Regions from separate parts of the Peribacillus sp. BM1 genome, predicted to be linked through region 2. Evidence: predicted binding sites of a transcription regulator. Region 2 holds the regulator's gene; the other holds the start of a gene.
What was found. The regulator CtsR, encoded in region 2, represses protease genes until heat stress. The targets are predictions, from matches to a motif close to ATGGTCAATAAAGGTCAAACA.
Positions count from the first base shown of each region.

Region 1 (4,432 bases), 530 kb from region 2:
ATTGTTTCTTGTGTATAAGATCCATTCATTTTGTATCATGTACTATACATCCTTTTCATTCATATCTTTTCCGTTTTACGGAAGAAGGGGTCCCCAGTTGTTCACGGTATTTCGCTACAGTCCTACGTGAAAGAACGAATCCATGCTCATCTCGAAGAATTTTTGCCAGCTCTTGATCAGAATGTGGTTTTTGTTTATTTTCGAGTTCTATAATTGACTGTAATGCATTTCTCACCTTTGTACCTGATATATCTTCTTGTTCCGTTGATTGCAGAGCTGAGCTAAAGAAAGACCGCATCTCAACCGTTCCAAATGAAGTTTGGACATACTTGCCACGTACCACACGACTAACTGTCGACTCATGGATTTCAAGGCTCTCTGCAATTTCCTTCATTGTCATCGGTTTAAGAAAGCCTAAACCATGAAAAAAATACTCAGGCTGCTTCTCCACGATCTTTTTCATGACTTGTAATATAGTTTCCTTCCGCTGAAGAATTCCTTTAGACAGCCATTGATACTCCTGCCACTTTTCTTGTAAAAAGCGATTTACATTCGGCTCATGATGGTTCTGCATTTTTTGCAAATAAGATTCATTCACATGAAGTTGCAGCGTATTCCCTTCGTACTGACCAACACAAAGCTTGCCATCTTTATATTCAACGACAACATCAGGTACAATATAGCTCGGCTTCTCAGAAGTGAATATGGCGCCAGGACGTGGGTTTAGCGTTTGTATATAATCAAATTCATCTTGAATCTCTTTTAAAGAAACTCCAAGTTCTTTCGTAAGCTCTTTCCACTTTTTATCAACAAACGGCAAAAAGTATGTACGAAGCAGCTTTTCCGCTAATGGTCTTTCGCAAGCTTGACGGACTTGAATCAGCAGGCATTCTTGAAGATTTCTGGCACCAATCCCGTGTGGTTCGAGCTGTTGCAGAATATCCAAGGCTTTAAATACAGCGCTTACAGATAGACCAACCGAAACAGCTTCATTTTCCAAGCTTATCCGCAAGTACCCATTTTCATCCATGTTACGAATAAGATGGATAAACGCTTTCAATTCTATTTTATTTAACACATCCACACCGATTTGGGCAAGCAAATATTTTTCAAGAGAAGGAGCTTCATCACCAATCTGTTCAATCCAATTAGAAGATATCCCTGTATTCTTTACCTGATTTCTCTTATATTGATCTCTTGGTAACTCGTGGGAAACTGCTGATGACTCAATCGTTAATAAAGGATTTTCCAGCCACTTTGTCTCTAAATAGACTAACAATTCTTGCGTCGAAAACTGAAGTAATGCAATTGCCTGGCTTAACTCTTGCGTCATTGTCAATTTCATAACCTGTTGTTGATAGAGTCCCGGCTTCATATCCATATCTCCCTCTCCCTTTACCATTTTACACCATAAATATGCAAGTGAATAGTGAAATGAAATGGAAACGCTTACGAAACAGATATCCTAATACCCCAAGACCATCTCGGCTTTAGAGCGAGGAAGTAACTTGCGGCTAAACCCTATAATTCACTTAAAATCTACTCATTCTATATCTATTCAAAAAAAGAAAAGGTCAGACCGCATACCTACAAAATACAGTATAATACGATATACTGTGTGTAGAATATAAAGTCAGACCCTTATGAGACAGTCTTTTACTAATGACGCCCTCGGCAGGAATCGAACCCACATCTCAAGAACCGGAATCTTACGTGCTATCCGTTGCACCACGAGGGCAGAAATAATTTTTCAACAAATTTTATTATATGCCAGTTTCACATTGTTTGCAAGTGGTAATACGGTTTAAAGTACAGAAATTTGGGTAGTATGGATAACGTGGAAACAGAACTTAACATCCGAGCTCTAGATATCATAATTTGAGCTATAGAAACAGCTTTTTGGTTTTTGTCGAACGAAACATCTTCCTTTCGATTTGTTTTGTTTGACCTTAATTGACCATGAAGTGTATCATACATATATTAAGGATTTACCTATGAGATATAACTTTTACTTAGAGGAGGAAATTAGCATGAATTTAATTCCTACAGTTATTGAACAAACAAGTCGCGGGGAACGTGCATATGATATTTATTCCCGTCTATTAAAAGACAGAATCATCATGCTTGGTAGTGCAATTGACGATAATGTATCAAATTCAATTGTAGCTCAATTATTGTTCTTAGAGGCAGAAAACCCTGATAAAGATATTACATTGTACATTAACAGCCCAGGAGGAAGCATTACCTCTGGAATGGCCATCTATGACACCATGCAATATATCAAACCTCAAGTTTCAACAGTTTGTATCGGAATGGCCGCTTCTATGGGCGCTTTCTTACTAGCAGCTGGTGAAAAAGGCAAACGATTCTCTCTTCCAAACAGTGAAGTGATGATTCACCAACCATTAGGTGGAGCACAAGGTCAGGCAACTGAAATTGAAATTGCCGCAAGACGCATTTTGTTCTTAAAGGACAAATTGAACGAAATTCTTTCCGAACGTACAGGCCAACCAATAGAGGTTGTTCAAAAAGATACGGATCGCGATAACTTCATGACAGCTGAACGAGCATTAGAATACGGATTAATCGACAAAGTCATCACTCGTATAGATGACGTTAAGAAAGCTCTAGATAAATAATTGTACTTAAAAAACGCCGAAGCATTTAGCTCGGCGTTTTTTTAGAAGCTACCTTTATATTGAGTTTTCTAAACCCCAATAAGAGGGTGTCTCATAAGGGTCGACCCTTTAAATTAAATATATACCACCATTTTCAAGAATACAGATACCAATATGTTTGATTACATATACAAAAAGATGCCTAGCACATGTGAATTTGCAGCATGAAAGGATATTCTCCTCTTTACCTGTAAATCGGCCATGTTTCTAAGCACCTTCATCATAACAACTTCAGTAATTTCCGTTGTTTGATTAATCATTCTTTACGCTTCTTGCTCAACAAATTGTTGAAGGGCACAAATGGCTTCTTCTTCATCTCTACCATCCACAATTAGTTGAATGATCGTTCCAGACCCAATTGCAAGACTCATTAACCCCATAATACTTTTGGCATTCACTTTTCTTCCATCTTTTTCAAGGAATACGTCTGATTTAAAACGGTTTGCTTCTTGTACAAATAAGGCAGCTGGCCTTGCTTGAAGACCTGTCTTCAGGCGGACCTCCACTTGCTTCTCAACCATATCTTTTCCTCCTTCTTTATAACTTCTGGGCTACGAGACCTGCTCCGCCTCTCATTTTATCAGCTATTTCATCAATTTTTCGTAAGCGGTGATTAATTCCCGATTTGCTAATATTCCCACCTGAAACCATTTCCCCAAGCTCTTTTAACGTAACATCTTGATAAGCCACTCTAAGTTCCGCAATTTCACGGAGTTTGTCCGGTAAAATACCCAGACCAACCGTTTCCTTAATATATCGTATGTTTTCTACCTGCCTTAAGGAGGCACCAATTGTCTTATTTAAGTTCGCCGTTTCACAGTTCACAAGCCGATTCACGGAATTACGCATATCGCGAACAATCCGGACATCTTCAAACCGCAATAACGCTGAGTGAGCACCAATAATATTCAGGAACTCTGCTATTTTCTCAGCTTCTTTTAAATAGGTGATATACCCTTTTTTTCGTTCAAGGGTCTTCGCCTTGAGACCAAATACATTCATCAACTCACAAAGTGCATCATTATGCTCTTTATAAATGGAGTAAACCTCTAAATGATACGATGATGTTTCCGGATTGTTGACAGAACCCCCCGCTAGAAAAGCACCTCTTAAGTAAGCACGTTTACAGCACTTCTTGGCAATAAGTTCTGGTGCAATACTATGATAAAATTCAAATCCTTTTCCAACGATTTTTAAGTTAGACAGTATTTCCTGCCCTCCAGAAGATAAACGAACAATGTAGACATTGTTTTTCTTCAGCTTCATTTTCTTTCGAACAAGCAATTCCATCTGCACATTATAGTTTTTCTTTAGGAGCGTATAGATTCTTCTGGCAATCGCTGCATTTTCGGTTTGAATATCTACAACAAGTTTTTTATTCGAAAACGAAAGCGATCCATTCATTCTAATTAAAGCGCATAATTCAGCTTTTCCGCAACAATCCTTTTCTTCTAGTGTTGTTAATTCTTTTTTAGTTTCCGAAGCAAAAGACACAGATTCTCACCTCCAATCAGAAAAACTGTCACCGGTCCTTGGCTACAAAATCTAGTTATTTGAACAGACTCTTATTAACCATGAAGAAACAAGACAGGCATAAGGGAAGCAGTCAAGACAATCCTTTTTTAAGAATGTTCGCTTTCTTTAATTTCGTTTAATAACATTTGATAAAGCATACGCGCTACTTTTTTTGTATCGTGCCGAATGGAGTTTCCTTCAAAATTAAAAATCTGCCCTTGAACAATCTTAACTCCAAG
Region 1 covers NZ_CM155259.1:589,494-593,925, forward strand. The annotation lists gene AC1MGI_RS02945 (glutaredoxin family protein) at 1-39, opposite strand, end outside; gene rpoN (RNA polymerase factor sigma-54) at 56-1,381, opposite strand; tRNA gene AC1MGI_RS02955 (tRNA-Arg) at 1,667-1,738, opposite strand; gene clpP (ATP-dependent Clp endopeptidase proteolytic subunit ClpP) at 2,031-2,639, shown strand; gene AC1MGI_RS02965 (hypothetical protein) at 2,801-2,938, opposite strand; gene AC1MGI_RS02970 (HPr family phosphocarrier protein) at 2,942-3,199, opposite strand; gene whiA (DNA-binding protein WhiA) at 3,216-4,172, opposite strand; gene AC1MGI_RS02980 (gluconeogenesis factor YvcK family protein) at 4,301-4,432, opposite strand, start outside.
Region 1: the regulator CtsR is predicted to act here: its motif matches at 1,941-1,961, upstream of clpP (ATP-dependent Clp endopeptidase proteolytic subunit ClpP).

Region 2 (4,432 bases):
TCGTAGAGTGTAAAGGCACAAGGGAGCTTGACTGCGAGACCTACAAGTCGAGCAGGGACGAAAGTCGGGCTTAGTGATCCGGTGGTTCCGCATGGAAGGGCCATCGCTCAACGGATAAAAGCTACCCCGGGGATAACAGGCTTATCTCCCCCAAGAGTCCACATCGACGGGGAGGTTTGGCACCTCGATGTCGGCTCATCGCATCCTGGGGCTGTAGTCGGTCCCAAGGGTTGGGCTGTTCGCCCATTAAAGCGGTACGCGAGCTGGGTTCAGAACGTCGTGAGACAGTTCGGTCCCTATCCGTCGTGGGCGCAGGAAATTTGAGAGGAGCTGTCCTTAGTACGAGAGGACCGGGATGGACGCACCGCTGGTGTACCAGTTGTTCTGCCAAGAGCATCGCTGGGTAGCTACGTGCGGACGGGATAAATGCTGAAAGCATCTAAGCATGAAGCCCCCCTCAAGATGAGATTTCCCATAGCGTAAGCTAGTAAGATCCCTGAAAGATGATCAGGTTGATAGGTCAGAGGTGGAAGCGTGGCGACATGTGGAGCTGACTGATACTAATCGATCGAGGACTTAACCTTATTGTTCTTGAAAAAAGCAAAAAACCTTCTTATTATCTAGTTTTGAAGGAATGATATTCCTTTATTGTTTGGTGGCGATAGCAAAGAGGTCACACCCGTTCCCATTCCGAACACGGAAGTTAAGCTCTTTAGCGCCGATGGTAGTTGGGGGTTTCCCCCTGTGAGAGTAGGACGTTGCCAAGCAATTTGAGAGGCCAGCTATTTATAGCTGGCCTCTTTTTAATTTAAATGAACCGTTTAAGGCGTTGCTACGAAATCAAAAACTCAGCTATTTATAGTTGAGTTTTTTGATTTCACACATATATACTCAATAAATAGCATTCTTCCTGAAACTAACTATAGGAATTGTGTTTTTTACACACCACTTTTATTGATTAAAGCTTTGCTTGGTATTGAAGGCTAACTCCTTGATTTAAGTTTGAATTTTATAAATTTGTTTAAAGTTTTCTTTTCGAACAAAAATTTAAAATCATGTACAACCTTTCATTATGGTTAAATAAATCACTGAGTACTAAAAAAATTAATTTTCAAGTTAAAATACATAACAAATGGAAATAATGGATTATATAATCAAAAAATAAATGCATCTAGGTTGCAAAAATGGTTTTTCGTTGTATAATGATAGTCAAATATAGTCAAAGTCAGGATGGGGGAGGGCGAGTGAAAAATATATCTGATATTATCGAAGGTTATTTAAAACAAGTTCTCGAGATGAGTCAGAAAGACATTTTAGAAATTAAAAGAAGCGAAGTAGCTGATAAGTTTCAATGTGTACCATCTCAAATAAATTACGTAATTAATACGAGATTTACCATTGAACGAGGCTACTTAGTGGAAAGTAAGCGCGGTGGTGGGGGTTACATTAGAATTATGAAGGTTCAAACACACGACCACGCGGATTTAATAGATCAACTACTGTTGTTAATTGGTTCTAGAGTTTCTCAAACGGCAGCTGAAGATATTATTATACGGCTTGTGAATGAGGATATTATTTCTAATAGAGAGGCGAAAATCATGCTTAGTGTGATTGATCGTTCTGTGATTTATATCGATTTACCTGTACGTGATGAATTAAGGGCAAGCATTTTAAATGCAATGCTAACCACTTTAAAATATAAATAAAGACCCGGCAGAGGTGATAAAATGGTTTGTCAAGAATGTAATCAAAGACCAGCAGCTTTGCATTTCACCAAAATTATTAATGGTGAAAAGAAAGAAATCCATATTTGCGATAAGTGTGCACAAGAAAAAGGTGATTTATTTATGCAAAGTGGTGCAAACGGATTTTCAATAAACAACTTATTGGCCGGTTTACTTAATATAGAACCATTTCTTCAGCAAAAGAAAACGAGTACGTTTCCACATGTTGAAGAGTTAAAGTGTAAGAATTGTCATTTAACGTTTAAAGAATTTGTCCATGTTGGGAAATTTGGATGTGCAACATGTTATGAGGCGTTTAAAGATAGTTTGGATCCTATTTTAAAAAGAGTGCATGGCGGCAATACTGCACATGTTGGGAAAATACCAGAAAGATTAGGCGAGAGCATTCATCTTAGAAAACAAATACAGGATTTAAAAGGCGAACTGAAAGCCCTCATTGATCAAGAAGAATTTGAACAGGCAGCTTTGGTGCGAGATCAAATACGTTTACTTGAAAAAGGTGACGAAGCAGCTGCAGAGGAAAGGGGAAACCAGCTATGACTTTAGATCACTTCGCGCAAAATGCAAAAAGCTCTTGGTGGAATGAAGCTGGTCCTGATGCAGATATTGTTCGAAGCTCCAGAATTAGATTGGCGAGAAACTTCAGGGATTATAAATTCCCAACTATATACAACAAGGAAGAAGCCAACGAAATTATGGAGTTAGTAAAGGAAAAGCTAGAAAAGTCAAATGCCACTGTAGTGGGAAATTTGGAGCTTTTCGAATTAGAGAAGCTTGAACCTCTAGAAAGACAGGTATTGGTTGAAAAACACTTGATCAGTCCTAATTTAGCCGAAGATTCCTTGTACGCTGCTTGTCTGCTATCTGAAGATGAGGAAATTAGTATTATGGTGAATGAAGAAGAGCATATCCGGATTCAATGCATGGTATCTGGTTTGCAGTTAACAGAAGCCTTGGAAGTAGCTAATAAATATGATGATTGGGTGGAGCAGCAGATTGATTATGCGTACGATGAAGAGAGGGGCTATTTAACAAGCTGTCCAACAAATGTAGGAACAGGCTTAAGAGCGTCAGTTATGATGCATCTACCGGGTCTAGTCCTGACTCGTCAAATTAACAAAATTATCCCAGCAATTAACCAATTAGGTCTTGTTGTCAGAGGAATGTATGGGGAGGGCAGTAGTGCAGTAGGTAATATTTTTCAGATATCAAACCAGATTACACTTGGAAAATCAGAGAAAGATATTGTGGAAGACTTGACTAGTGTTGTTCAACAAATCATTGCACAAGAAAGGTCTGCCAGAGAAGCATTAGTTAAAACCTCTCACATACAATTAGAAGATAGAGTATATCGTTCTCTTGGAGTTTTATTGAATGCAAGGATTATTGAATCAATAGAAGCTGCTACATGTATATCAGATGTTAGTTTAGGTATCGATTTAGGGTATATAAAAAATATAGAAAAAAGTGTAATGAATGAATTAATGATTTTAACGCAGCCAGGATTTTTACAAAAGTATGCAGGTGGACCGTTACAACCATATGAAAGAGATGTTCGCCGCGCTTCGTTAATACGTGAACGGTTAGATTCAGCCCAAATTGAAAATTCTTAAGGAGGAATTATCCTATGATGTTTGGACGATTTACTGAGAGAGCTCAAAAAGTATTAGCATTAGCCCAAGAAGAAGCTATTCGTTTGGGACATAATAATATTGGAACCGAACATATTCTTTTAGGTCTCGTTCGTGAAGGAGAAGGTATTGCTGCAAAGGCACTATACGCACTGGGGCTTGGCTCAGATAAAATTCAAAAAGAAGTAGAAAACTTAATTGGCCGCGGTCAAGAGAAGGCTCAAACGATTCATTATACCCCAAGAGCTAAAAAGGTCATTGAGCTTTCTATGGATGAAGCACGAAAACTTGGACATTCTTATGTTGGTACTGAGCATGTTCTGCTAGGGTTAATCCGTGAAGGAGAAGGCGTCGCTGCCCGTGTTCTTAATAATCTTGGAGTAAGTTTGAATAAAGCACGTCAGCAAGTACTACAACTGCTAGGGAGCAATGAGTCTGGTGGTCATCAGGGTGCTGCATCAGCAAATGCCAGTACGCCAACCCTAGATGGTTTAGCCCGTGATTTAACCGCAATTGCACGTGAAGGAAGTCTGGACCCGGTCATTGGCCGCAGTAAAGAAATCCAACGTGTGATCGAAGTGCTAAGTCGTCGTACAAAAAATAACCCAGTCCTAATCGGAGAACCGGGAGTGGGTAAAACAGCAATTGCAGAAGGACTTGCTCAACAAATTATTAATAATGAGGTTCCAGAAATTCTTCGTGACAAGCGCGTTATGACACTTGATATGGGAACTGTAGTAGCTGGCACGAAATACCGCGGTGAGTTTGAAGATCGTCTGAAGAAAGTGATGGATGAAATTCGCCAAGCTGGAAATATCATTTTATTTATTGATGAGTTACACACATTAATTGGTGCTGGTGGAGCAGAGGGAGCGATTGATGCATCCAATATTTTAAAACCTTCATTAGCTCGTGGTGAGTTGCAATGTATTGGAGCAACGACTCTCGATGAATATCGCAAATATATTGAAAAGGATGCAGCCCTAGAACGCAGATTCCAGCCAATTACAGTTAATGAGCCTACAATAGAGGAATCGATTCTAATTCTTAAAGGGC
Region 2 covers NZ_CM155259.1:1,124,228-1,128,659, forward strand. The annotation lists rRNA gene AC1MGI_RS05430 (23S ribosomal RNA) at 1-584, shown strand, start outside; rRNA gene rrf (5S ribosomal RNA) at 652-767, shown strand; gene AC1MGI_RS05440 (CtsR family transcriptional regulator) at 1,245-1,706, shown strand; gene mcsA (protein-arginine kinase activator protein McsA) at 1,728-2,285, shown strand; gene mcsB (protein-arginine kinase McsB) at 2,282-3,358, shown strand; gene clpC (ATP-dependent protease ATP-binding subunit ClpC) at 3,373-4,432, shown strand, end outside.